DNA from 3 places in the Symbiopectobacterium purcellii genome. Region 1 is predicted to be linked to each of the others. Evidence: predicted binding sites of a transcription regulator. Region 1 holds the regulator's gene; each other region holds the start of a gene.

The links. Region 1 encodes PurR, which represses purine synthesis genes. Its sites were predicted from a motif close to CANGCAAACGTTTGCNTG; they were not measured.
Region 2: the regulator PurR is predicted to act here: its motif matches at 2,689-2,706, upstream of cvpA (colicin V production protein).
Region 3: the regulator PurR is predicted to act here: its motif matches at 2,334-2,351, upstream of purH (bifunctional phosphoribosylaminoimidazolecarboxamide formyltransferase/IMP cyclohydrolase).

Annotation. Positions count from the first base shown of each region.
Region 1 is NZ_CP081864.1:1,913,677-1,918,054, forward strand. It holds gene cfa (cyclopropane fatty acyl phospholipid synthase) at 1-984, opposite strand, end outside; gene purR (HTH-type transcriptional repressor PurR) at 1,691-2,716, opposite strand; gene cydH (cytochrome bd-I oxidase subunit CydH) at 2,939-3,199, shown strand; gene K6K13_RS08975 (C40 family peptidase) at 3,274-4,185, opposite strand.
Region 2 is NZ_CP081864.1:2,993,541-2,997,918, forward strand. It holds gene K6K13_RS14120 (UbiX family flavin prenyltransferase) at 1-395, opposite strand, end outside; gene purF (amidophosphoribosyltransferase) at 531-2,048, opposite strand; gene cvpA (colicin V production protein) at 2,070-2,570, opposite strand; gene dedD (cell division protein DedD) at 2,932-3,690, opposite strand; gene folC (bifunctional tetrahydrofolate synthase/dihydrofolate synthase) at 3,680-4,378, opposite strand, start outside.
Region 3 is NZ_CP081864.1:4,821,232-4,825,609, reverse strand. It holds gene purD (phosphoribosylamine--glycine ligase) at 1-591, opposite strand, end outside; gene purH (bifunctional phosphoribosylaminoimidazolecarboxamide formyltransferase/IMP cyclohydrolase) at 609-2,198, opposite strand; rRNA gene K6K13_RS22415 (16S ribosomal RNA) at 2,818-4,359, shown strand.

The DNA.
Region 1 (4,378 bases):
AAAACGATCGTGCCAGGCCATCAAGGTTTTATCGTAATCGGCCCCAAAATTATGCCAATCCTCCATCACCAGATAGGGTTCACTGCGTGCGGCAATGTGGCGTACGGAGGGCAGACAGCCGTTGGGGAAGATGTATTTGTTAATCCAGGGGTCAACCTGTGAATCGGTTTTGTTTGCCCCAATGGTATGCAGTAGAAACAACCCTTCGGGTTTGAGATTTTTGCTGACGACGCGAAAGTACGTATCGTAGTTTTTCGGTCCTACATGCTCAAACATGCCGACAGAAACGATGCGATCGAAATGTCGGTTAAGGTCGCGATAATCCTGCAATTCAATGGTGACATTGAGATCGCTACAGCGTGCCTGAGCCAATTTTTGCTGCTCACGCGAGATGGTCACGCCGTAAACCGATACGCCATAATGGCGTGCCGCATAAGCGGCAAGCCCGCCCCAGCCACAGCCAATATCCAACAGTGTCATGCCTGGCTGAAGCTGAAGCTTTTCGCAAATCATGCGCAGTTTGGCCTGTTGCGCCTGCTCAAGGGTTGTGGCCTCTTTCCAGTAGCCGCAGGAATATTGCATATGTGTATCGAGCATCAGGCTAAACAGATCGTTGCCCAGGTCGTAATGCTCCTCGCCGACGATCCAGGCCCGCTTGCGGGATTGCAGGTTAATCAAGCGTGCAGCGACAATATGGAAAATGTCTTTGAGGTGATGGGGGGCTTTTTTCTCAAGCCCTGCACGTAAGATACGCCGAAAAAAGCAGTCTAAACGCTCGCACTCCCACCAACCGTCCATATAGCTTTCCCCGAGCCCCAGTGAGCCTTCACGCAGAACGCGTTTGTAGAAATCGGGGTTACGTACCCGGATATCAAACGGGCGTGAACCATTGATTTTAATATCGGCGATAGCTAATAACGCGTGTACGATCCGGAACCAGGACGTGTTATGTTCTGCCAGTTCCTCTACATATGATGAACTCATAATTTCTCCCAACCTTGCCAGACAGCGCTGCAAGGAACAGCATAGATAGTCTCTCATCAACCCGAACGCTGCGGTTTGTACACAGCGTGTTCGAATCACGGGCAAGTTACCCGTTGTTCAAATTGTAAGCGGTTGCATTCGTGCGCAGCCGTTTATGCTTGCCCGTTGCACAGTGGCAGCGGGCATAACATCCATCGTCTACTCTCTGGATACCCAGAGGGAATGAAGTGTCAACGCCGGTACGTAGTAACACGTAGGGGCATATATCCTGATACGCAGTCGTGCGTTCGTTATAATAAGGATAAGTGTAGGGATATTGTCCGAATGAAAAACAGTGTATGACTGCTTCAATCAGAGGACAAGTCAAAATTGATTGATGCAGTCATGAAGAATTTACAAATCAACGTGCTATACCCGTCATACTTCACGTTGCAGGTGCGTTGTCTGCACTCATTATTCGGCCCATCCCTGGGCCTCACCGCTTACGAGGCCGCCGCACGCGGCGTTCAAATCTGCTCCGGGCAGGTTTGTCACCCGAATCACTTAACCGAGTAAGCTCATCGGGATTAATGAATCTCATCCCTGAGATTCACCCTTCGGGCCAGCGCTTGCGCTGTTCAAATCTGTTCCAGACGGAGTTGTCGCTCATTTGCCGCCTTCCTGTCACTCGAATTATTTAGGGTATATAAGAAAACCGTCTTGAGCATCAACTGCGGTAGTCGCGGGAAGGGCCGTCACCCACAGAGCGACGCTCGATAAGCGTTGGGTGAACCTCAATCATCTGTGTATCTTCGCGCTTGCTGGTGATGCGATCGAGCAGCATGGTAAAAGCCGATTGGCCCAAACGCTCTTTTGGCTGGTGGATCGTGGTTAAGGCTGGGGTGAAATAACGTGCATGGCGAACATTATCGTAGCCAATCACGGAAATATCTTGCGGTACGCGTAGCCCCAATTCATCAGCCGCGCAGATAGCGCCCATAGCCATGATGTCGCCGCCGCAGAAAATAGCGGTCGGGCGCTGTTTTTGCGCCAAAATCTGGTGCATGGCTTTGTAACCGGATTCCGGCTCGAAATCCCCCTGAACAATCCATTCATCGCGAACTGTGATATCCGCTTCCTGCAAGGCTTTGAGAAAACCCAGATAACGTCCGCTGCCCGTGTTGCGTTCCTGAATACCGGGAATGGCACCAATGTCGCGGTGGCCGCGCTCAATCAGATAGCGCCCAGCCAGATATCCCCCTTCGAAGGCGTTATCTATAATGGTGTCCGTAAAATCACTGTGTGCCTGACCCCAATCCATTACCACCATGGGAATGCTGCGGTAATCGGACAACATGCTCAATAGTTCAGGCGGGTATTCCGCACACATCACCAACAGGCCATCGACCCGTTTTTGCGCCAGCATGGAAAGATAAGCACGCTGTTTTTCCAGGTTATTATGCGAGTTACACAGAATCAGGGTGTAGCCTTTGGCATAACAACTGTTTTCAACCGCTTCGATAATTTCCGCAAAGTAGGGCGCTTCACTCGAAGTGGCGAGCAATCCGATGGATTTGGTGTGATTGACCTTTAAGCTCCGAGCCACTGCGCTCGGGGAGTAGTGTAATTCCTTGATGGCTTCCCGCACGGCCGTTTTGGTCTCTTCGGCGACGAAACGTGTTTTGTTGATGACGTGAGAGACGGTTGTTGTTGAAACGCCAGCACGCTTTGCCACATCTTTGATCGTTGCCATCTAAACATGACTCCTGAACCTACTTGTTACGGCAGTATATAGTTTGTTAATCGTTTGCTTTTGCGTAATGTTCTCTTTCCGATGGTATAAACAGGATATCAGAAGGAGACTGCCGACGTACTTTGTACCTAAAGGGGACGTGTTGATCCCATCGAAGATGACGTGTTCGGACACCGACGCAGCGCACGGTAAACTGCGAATTTTGGCTGATTTACCGCGAAAGTGAAAGGGTTAATTGATTTAATTAGTGCAGCCGGGATCGGAGATTTTCCCTATAAAATGTGTAACAATGATCTTTTAGCATCATTGTGCTGCGGTATTGGTGTGCAGGAAACAACGAAGCATCCGGTGCGGCGGCAACGTTTACGCGTTTCTGTGTTTCAAGGAGATAGAATGAATACTGATTTTAAAATGTCATTAATGACCACGGTTGGGGCGTTAGTCATGATCATGGTATTTAGCTTTGTTGCCGTGTTGAACTGATCGCGATTAAAATAAAGACCAGGCTGCATAGGCATCACCTGGTCTTTATTATCGATAACATGTCGATTTGGCGATCACCGAATCGTTTGTGGTGTCACCACGCGACGTGCACCAATGTAGTGTTCCTGCCAGTAGTCTTCACTCAACTTACTGATCTTGATATCGGCACCGGTTCGCGGTGACTGAATAAACTTACCATTGCCGAGATAAACGCCGACATGATCTGCGGTGCCGCGACCGTTGATGCGAAAGAACACCAGATCGCCAATCTCCAGTTCACCCTTATTGATGGGGGCTGCATCGCGCAAGTGATACATTTCATTGGCGGTGCGCGGGATAGGGATTTTCACCACATCCTTGTAGGCATAATAGACCAGGCCGCTACAGTCAAAACCGGTATAGGGGGAGTTGCCACCCCATTGATAAGGTTTACCGATCTGACTCATCAGCTTGTTCATTGCCGTCATTTTTGCATGCTGATAACGGCGCTTATGCGCTTCACTGAGTACTACCTCTTTGCCCGCTTTCTTGGTGCCTGGTTTTATTGCCGCCGTTTTCTTTTCAGTGGCATCAGCCCCTTTTTTGAGCCCCTTCACCAGTTTTGCGGGCGTTGCACTGTGGTAGCGGGATGACGCGGTTTTTGACGCGATACTCTTGATGTCGACGTCAGCAGAACTTTTTTTAGTGGTGGTCGTTTTGGTCGGTTTCGTGCTTTGCGCTATCTTGGTTTTTTTCTCAACGGCCTTTTTCTCAACGATCTTTTTTTCTGGCTGCGTTTTAGCTTTTTCCTGCGTTGTCTTCTTCTTCGGTGGTTCCGGTGGGGTTTGTGGCTTTTTAGCGGTTTTGGTGGTCTGGTTTTTTTTCAGGTGTTTGTCATCCGTGCTGGCGCTGGCTTTCTTTTCCGCATTGGTATGCGGAGCTGCCTGAGCAACATTAACAAACAGATGGCTGAAGAAAACAAAGATCAGAGTAATAAATACGCGCATGATAAAAGAGACCGAATACAATCCTTAACTCGCTCAATTCGAACAGTATTCACGAAAACGCCATGAGAAAAAAGCAGGAAATCACCTTTTCGCTTAACAGAATCATGAGAAAACGTTAATAATTGTTTTCCCGCTGTAAATATCATCATTTATTGCGGCATATTTCACCGAGGGGACTGAGGGGGAACGGTGG
Region 2 (4,378 bases), 1.1 Mb from region 1:
AGATGCCCGAGGTGCAACGGGGTTTCACGCACGCACAACACCAATGGGCGACGCTCTTTCAGTATCACATCTGCGGCGCGAATCAATAAGTTATCGCTGTAGCTGTGCACCACTCCCGAGAGGGTTTTGATGGAACACGGGAGAATCACCATTCCTGCGGTGCGAAACGAACCGGACGACAGCGACGCGGCGATGTCACGGCTGTCATGCACCACATCCGCCAATGCCTGCACATCGCGCACAGTAAAATCAGTTTCGAGCATCAGCGTTTGTCGGGCGGCCGGACTCATGATCAAATGGGTTTCCACGTCGGCCAACGGCTGTAACACCTGCAACAGGCGCACGCCATAAATTGCGCCGCTGGCACCGGAAAGTCCAATAATGAGTCGTTTCATGCCAAACCTCGAAATGCCGCTGTACAAAAAGGATAACGGGCAGACTTTGCCTTATCCCCGCTCAATAAGCAACAAAGGGAGGCGCTTACGCACCTCCCTTCTCACTTTCATTGCCAATTGGCAGCGTGGATGACATTAACCTTCGTTATGCAGTTCCAGATCTTCGACTTCGTTCTGACCACGTAACGCCTTGGCATCGTCATTACGCAACCCTTCCAGATAGTCGAGGTAACCCTGATCGACATCTTTTGTCACGTAGATACCGTTAAATACTGAGCATTCAAACTGCACGATATCCGGGTTTTCTTCACGCGCGGCGGCGATCAAATCGTCCAAATCCTGGAAAATCAGGGCGTCGGCACCAATAATCTGGCGAATCTCTTCCACTTCGCGACCATGGGCAATCAGCTCATTGGCGCTCGGCATATCAATGCCGTACACGTTAGGGAAACGAATTTCCGGCGCGGCAGAGGCCAGATAAACGCGGCGTGCACCGGCTTCACGCGCCATCTCGACAATTTGCTCCGAGGTGGTACCGCGCACGATGGAGTCATCCACCAGCAGCACGTTTTTATCGCGGAACTCAGCGCGGTTGGCGTTCAATTTGCGACGCACCGAGTTTTTACGCTGTTCCTGACCCGGCATGATAAAGGTACGACCAACATAGCGGTTTTTCACAAACCCCTGGCGGTACGGTTTATCGATAATGCGCGCAATCTCCAAGGCGATATCGCAGGAGGTTTCTGGAATCGGGATCACTACATCGATATCCAGATCTTCCCACACGCGGGCAATCTTCTCGCCCAGCTTTTGGCCCATGCGCACGCGGGCGCTGTAGACCGAAATTTTGTCGATAAAAGAGTCCGGGCGAGCAAAATAGACATACTCAAACAGACACGGGTTGCTTTTCGGGTTTTCGGCGCACTGGCGCGTAAACAGTTGCCCTTTCTCAGTGATGTAAACCGCCTCTCCCGGCGCTACGTCACGCAAGAACTCAAAGCCAAGGGTATCGAGCGCCACGCTCTCCGAGGCCACCATATACTCGATGCGGCCATCGGTCAGTTCGCGCTTGCCGATCACCAGCGGACGGATACCGTTTGGATCGCGGAAAGCGAACAAACCGTGTCCGATGATCATCCCGACGCAGGCATAAGCACCACGAATCATTTTGTGGGTCGCGGCAACGGCAGCAAACACGTTGTCGGCATCCAGCGGATAGTGCTGAAAACGATCCAACTCGCAGGCAAAGATATTAAGCAGGATCTCTGAATCAGAAGTGGTGTTAACGTGGCGACGCCCTTGCTCAAACAACTGTTTGCGCAATTCATGAGCGTTGGTCAGGTTACCGTTGTGCGCCAGCGTGATGCCAAACGGGGAATTGACATAAAACGGCTGGGCCTCCGATGCGCTGGAGCTGCCCGCGGTAGGATAACGCACATGTCCCACGCCCATATTGCCTTGCAGACGCTGCATATGACGCGCCTCAAATACGTCCTTCACCAGGCCGTTCGCCTTACGCAGGCGGAAGCAGTTCATGGGATCGATGGTGACGATGCCTGCGGCATCTTGTCCACGGTGCTGTAACACCGTTAACGCGTCATAAATCGACTGGTTTACCGGTGTAAAACCGGCGATACCGACAATACCGCACATGTTGTCTTTTCCTCATCAGCGCTACCGCAGCTCTATGTGCTGCGGCAAGAAACTTGACGTGCTCTGCAGGTAGTCGAAAAACCACCTGATGATATAGCTAAACTGCGGGATGAGCTGAGACCGTTTCCAGTCGTCGCTTTGTGAAAAACCGGTAAAGGTATCCAAAAAGAACAGCAGTGCGGAGACAATCAACACACCGCGCAGCGCACCAAAGCAAATGCCCAGTACCCTGTCGGTGCCTGAAAGCCCGGTTCGTTCAACCAGTGAACCTATCACATAGTTGACGATCGCTCCCACAATCAATGTCGCAATAAACAGAATGGCGATGGCAACCCCGTTGCGCACCAGCTCGTCTTCAAAACGCGTGAAATAGACCGACAGGTATGGGTAATAATGGCTGGCGACAAAGAATGCACTGCCCCAGGTGATCAGCGAAAGCGCCTCACGAACAAAGCCCCGGATCAAACTGACCAGCGCAGAGAAACCAATAATGCCAATGATGACGTAATCAACCCAAACCATGAATTCTCTCACTCACGAACGATGCCAACACAACCTCTCTCGCACCAACAACAATTACCGCCGATTCAAGAGAGCATAGCGCCGCTCATCATCCTGTTCGCGGCGCATTCTAACAGAAAAAGAAAACGTTTGCGTAGCCTATTTCCCAACGATTTCACCGATAGGCGAATTTGCTGGCAGCGCACTGGCAAAGTCACTTTTCTTCCTCGTCATCCTCGGCAAAAGCCGGGGATCCCTGCAAGAATGAACGCATTTTTTCTGCCAGAGATTCCCGCCTACACGGTAATGACGCGGTAGGCGGGGATGACCGATTTAGTGGGTTTTGCCAACAACCTCGGTGAACATAGCCCTCTGGTACCCCTTAACGTGCGCTGTAGTTCCTGACTTGCCCGCTCAGTCCACTCAGCTGTTGCAGTTCGCCAAGGGCGGACTGTAATTTCTGTTTTGACGCATCCGGCCCGACGTAAATGCGAGTGATCTCCCCGGCAACGGGTGTCGATGGCACCGTATAAGCGCGATATCCCGACAGGCGCAGCTTGGCCACAATTTCATTCACCTTGTCCGCATTTTTCAGCGCGCCCAGTTGCACGACGTAGGCTTGTCCTGCGGGCGCCGCTTCCGGTTTCACTTCCGGTTGCGCTGCGGGTTGCGGCGCAGGCGTTGCCGGCTTGCTTTCCGGTTTCGGCTCAGGCTTCACTTCCGGTTTGATTTCCGGCTTCGTCTTGGGTTTGGTTTCCGGCTTCACGTCAGCTTTAGGCGTTACCGGCCGCGCCGCCACGGCGGGCGGGGCAATTTCTATCGGTGCGGCAGAAGGCGGTGGCGTACTGCTCGGTGGTGCCTGCATGGCACCGTCATCCTCAGGCGCCGTCACACCGCCCTGAGCCGGCTGTCCTTGCATCGCCTGCTGTGCCCCTTCCGGCGGCTGGCTGGGCAACGACTGGTTCAGTGAAGGGAGCGATTCGGCCTCCGTGCTGTCGCCCGGTTTTGGCACCAGAGGAATCGCGGCAAACTCATCTTCGTAATGTTTCTTTTTGCCATCCAGCAGCGCTGGCAGCACAATAACGCCCAACGCCACCAGAATAATGGTGCCGACCAGACGGTTTTGAAACTTACTTGCCATTCGACCCCCTCTCCTCCTGCGCTTCCATCACATGCGCTACCGTATGAAAAGATCCGCACACGACAACCATATCCTGCATATCTGCGTCTTGCATCGCCTGATGCCAGGCAGCCGCAACATCGCCAAACGACCGACTGCTGTCCAGATGTGCCGCTATCAATTCAGCACTGGCACCGCGAGGTCCTTCCAGCGGGGCGCAATACCATTCATCCACTACGGGTTTGAGGTGTGCCAGCGTACCGGGAATATCTTTATCGGCCAGCATACCAATCACCGCCCGCACTTTGCCGGTTTTTGGCAACTGTGCCAATCGTCCGGCCAGATAGGCTGCCGCATGGGGATTGTGCGCGACATCCAGAATCAGCGTTGGCTGTTCGCTCACCGTTTGGAACCGGCCCGGCAACGCCGCGCGGCGCAACCCCTGTTCAATCGCAGCCAAAGGGACATGAATCGGCCCCTGACGCAACGCAGCCAACGCAGTCGCCGCGTTGGGTAATGGCACGTTCGGCAGCGGCAGCGTCATGCGCTCACCGCCGGTCGATTGCCAATACCAGCCGTCGCCTTCCAGCGCAAAGTGCCAATCGCGACCGCGTTTGAACAACACGGCCCCTTTCTCTTCAGCCACGGCAGCGATAGAAGCCGGCATATCCGGCTCACCCACCACGGCGGGAGTATTGCCGCGGAAGAT
Region 3 (4,378 bases), 2.0 Mb from region 1:
AAAGCTGGCCTCTTCACCTTCCAGAAACTCTTCGATGACGATACGGTGCCCGGCATCGCCAAACGCATTGCCTGCCAGCATATCCTGAACCGCACTTTCCGCTTCTTCCTGCGTCATGGCAACGATAACGCCTTTGCCCGCCGCCAGACCGTCAGCCTTTACAACGATAGGCGCGCCGTGCTTGCGCACATAGGCCAGCGCAGGCTCAACCTCGGTGAAATTCTGATAGAACGCGGTCGGGATCTGCTGACGCGCCAGGAAATCTTTGGTAAAGGCCTTGGAGCCTTCCAACTGTGCAGCCGCCTGCGTCGGGCCAAAAATCGTCAGACCCGCGGCGCGGAAAGCATCAACCACGCCAATCACCAGCGGTGCTTCCGGACCGACGATGGTTAAACCAATCTGTTTTTCCTGGGCAAAAGCAACCAGCGCCGGAATATCGGTAGCGGAGATCGCCACGTTTTGCAGCGCAGGTTCGCGTGCCGTACCTGCATTGCCGGGCGCGACATACACATTATCTGCCAGCGGCGACTGGGCGGCTTTCCACGCCAGCGCATGTTCGCGCCCGCCATTACCAATGATTAAAATGTTCATCTGTGTCATATCCTGAATTAGTGGCGGAAATGGCGCATGTCGGTGAAGATCATAGCAATGCCGTGTTCGTTAGCGGCGGTGATAACCTCGTCATCACGAATGGAACCCCCCGGCTGAATCACACAGGTAATGCCAACGGCGGCGGCGGCATCGATACCGTCACGGAACGGGAAGAATGCATCGGAAGCCATCACGGAGCCTTCAACCTGCAATCCTTCATCGCCGGCTTTAATGCCCGCGATTTTTGCGGAATAGACGCGGCTCATTTGTCCTGCTCCGATGCCGACAGTCATATTATCACGGGCATAGACGATGGCATTGGATTTGACGAACTTCGCGACTTTCCAGCAGAACAGTGCATCGCGCAGTTCGGTTGCTGTCGGTTGACGCGCTGTGACAACGCGCAGTTGGCTCGCATCAACCATGCCCAGATCGCGATCCTGTACCAGCAGGCCGCCGTTGACGCGTTTGAAATCCAACCCGGAAACGCGTTGCTGCCATTGGCCGCAAATGAGGACGCGCACGTTCTGTTTTGCCGCAGTGACTTTCAAGGCCGCCGCACTGGCTGAAGGCGCGATGATCACTTCCACAAACTGACGGCTGATGATCGCTTGCGCGGTGGCTTCGTCCAGTTCGCGGTTAAACGCGATGATGCCGCCAAACGCAGAGGTAGGGTCAGTTTTGTAGGCGCGTTCGTAGGCCGCCAGAATCGACTCGCCAATAGCAACGCCACAGGGGTTGGCGTGTTTCACGATAACGCAGGCCGGTTCGGCGAACTCTTTTACGCACTCCAGCGCCGCATCGGTGTCGGCAATATTGTTGTAGGACAGTGCTTTGCCCTGCAACTGTTCTGCTGTCGCAACAGAGGCCTCTTTCAGCGTCTCTTCAATATAGAAGGCAGCCTGCTGATGGCTGTTCTCGCCGTAACGCATATCCTGCTTTTTGATGAAGTTCAGGTTCAGCGTGCGCGGGAAGTGGCCGGCCGGCTTATCGGTCTCACCATGGTAAGGCGGAACCAGGGTGCCAAAGTAGTTGGCGATCATGCTGTCGTAAGCTGCGGTGTGTTCAAAAGCTTTAATCGCCAAATTGAAGCGGGTTTCCAACGTCAGAGAGTGCGCATTGGTATCCATTTCATTGATGATGTCAGTGTAGTCACTGCTTTTTACCACGATAGCGACATCGTTATGGTTCTTGGCGGCGGAGCGCACCATGGTCGGGCCGCCAATATCGATATTTTCGACGGCATCAGCCAGGGAGCAATCGGGGCGAGCTACCGTTTGCGCGAAGGGATAGAGGTTTACCACTACCATATCGATGGGGCTGATGTCATGTTCTGCCATGATGGCGTCATCCGTGCCGCGACGACCCAGGATCCCGCCGTGTACTTTCGGGTGCAGGGTTTTAACGCGACCATCCATCATCTCTGGGAAGCCCGTGTAGTCGGACACTTCAGTGACGGGCAAGCCCGCATCAGCCAACAGGCGGGCAGTACCGCCAGTGGACAGCAGCTCCACGCCACGTTGAGAAAGCGCCTGAGCAAATTCGACAATACCGGCTTTGTCAGAAACGCTGAGTAAAGCGCGGCGGATAGGACGAGGTTGTGACATGGTGATGTATCCCTTGGCTTTGGATAGGCATAAAAGAACAGTATATGAATGCAGTTTTGCTGTTTTTATCCTTTATCTGGATAAAACCGCATTCCTATTCTGTTCTTGTGCGGTAATTTTGCGCGGGAGAATTGTAGCGAAAACGTTTGCGTGATGCTCGTCTAATTTTAGGGAGAATCTCATTTGTGGATAACATTGTGCAAAAGTGGGTATAAAGCGGGGTTTTGCTGTGGAATTCAGCAAACAGTCAATTTTATTCAAAATACCTATTGCAGGCTGCGCGGAAATCCCTATACTGCGCCTCCACTGACACGGCAACAGCGACACGCGGTTGTGGTAACAGTAAGAAGTAAAACAGGAAAGCCGAACGCGAAATTGAAAAATTAACGTTGACTTTTCAGCGGTGCAGCGTAATATACGCCTCCCGCGCCACGGTTGATGTGGCAACGCTCTTTAACAATTAATCAGACAATCTGTGTGGGCACTCACAGGACTTTATCGTAAAGCCTACGGGCTTAAAAAATAAAAGTCTTGAAGAGTGAACAACAGTTAATTCATTACGAACTAACAGTAATAATTCTTTGAGCATCGCTTCTCTTGCAGAAGCAAATCAAACTTTAAATTGAAGAGTTTGATCATGGCTCAGATTGAACGCTGGCGGCAGGCCTAACACATGCAAGTCGAGCGGTAGCACAGGAGAGCTTGCTCTTTGGGTGACGAGCGGCGGACGGGTGAGTAATGTCTGGGAAACTGCCTGATGGAGGGGGATAACTACTGGAAACGGTAGCTAATACCGCATAACGTCGCAAGACCAAAGCGGGGGACCTTCGGGCCTCGTGCCATCAGATGTGCCCAGATGGGATTAGCTAGTAGGTGGGGTAATGGCTCACCTAGGCGACGATCCCTAGCTGGTCTGAGAGGATGACCAGCCACACTGGAACTGAGACACGGTCCAGACTCCTACGGGAGGCAGCAGTGGGGAATATTGCACAATGGGCGCAAGCCTGATGCAGCCATGCCGCGTGTGTGAAGAAGGCCTTCGGGTTGTAAAGCACTTTCAGCGAGGAGGAAGGCAGTAAGGTTAATAACCTTGCTTATTGACGTTACTCGCAGAAGAAGCACCGGCTAACTCCGTGCCAGCAGCCGCGGTAATACGGAGGGTGCAAGCGTTAATCGGAATGACTGGGCGTAAAGCGCACGCAGGCGGTTTGTTAAGTTGGATGTGAAATCCCCGGGCTTAACCTGGGAACTGCATTCAAAACTGGCAAGCTAGAGTCTCGTAGAGGGGGGTAGAATTCCAGGTGTAGCGGTGAAATGCGTAGAGATCTGGAGGAATACCGGTGGCGAAGGCGGCCCCCTGGACGAAGACTGACGCTCAGGTGCGAAAGCGTGGGGAGCAAACAGGATTAGATACCCTGGTAGTCCACGCTGTAAACGATGTCGATTTGGAGGTTGTGCCCTTGAGGCGTGGCTTCCGGAGCTAACGCGTTAAATCGACCGCCTGGGGAGTACGGCCGCAAGGTTAAAACTCAAATGAATTGACGGGGGCCCGCACAAGCGGTGGAGCATGTGGTTTAATTCGATGCAACGCGAAGAACCTTACCTACTCTTGACATCCAGAGAATTTAGCAGAGATGCTTTAGTGCCTTCGGGAACTCTGAGACAGGTGCTGCATGGCTGTCGTCAGCTCGTGTTGTGAAATGTTGGGTTAAGTCCCGCAACGAGCGCAACCCTTATCCTTTGTTGCCAGCGGTTCGGCCGGGAACTCAAAGGAGACTGCCAGTGATAAACTGGAGGAAGGTGGGGATGACGTCAAGTCATCATGGCCCTTACGAGTAGGGCTACACACGTGCTACAATGGCGTATACAAAGAGAAGCGACCTCGCGAGAGCAAGCGGACCTCATAAAGTACGTCGTAGTCCGGATTGGAGTCTGCAACTCGACTCCATGAAGTCGGAATCGCTAGTAATCGTAGATCAGAATGCTACGGTGAATACGTTCCCGGGCCTTGTACACACCGCCCGTCACACCATGGGAGTGGGTTGCAAAAGAAGTAGGTAGCTTAACCTTCGGGAGGGCGCTTACCACTTTGTGATTCATGACTGGGGTGAAGTCGTAACAAGGTAACCGTAGGGGAACCTGCGGTTGGATCACCTCCTTACCTAATGATACTGATCTTG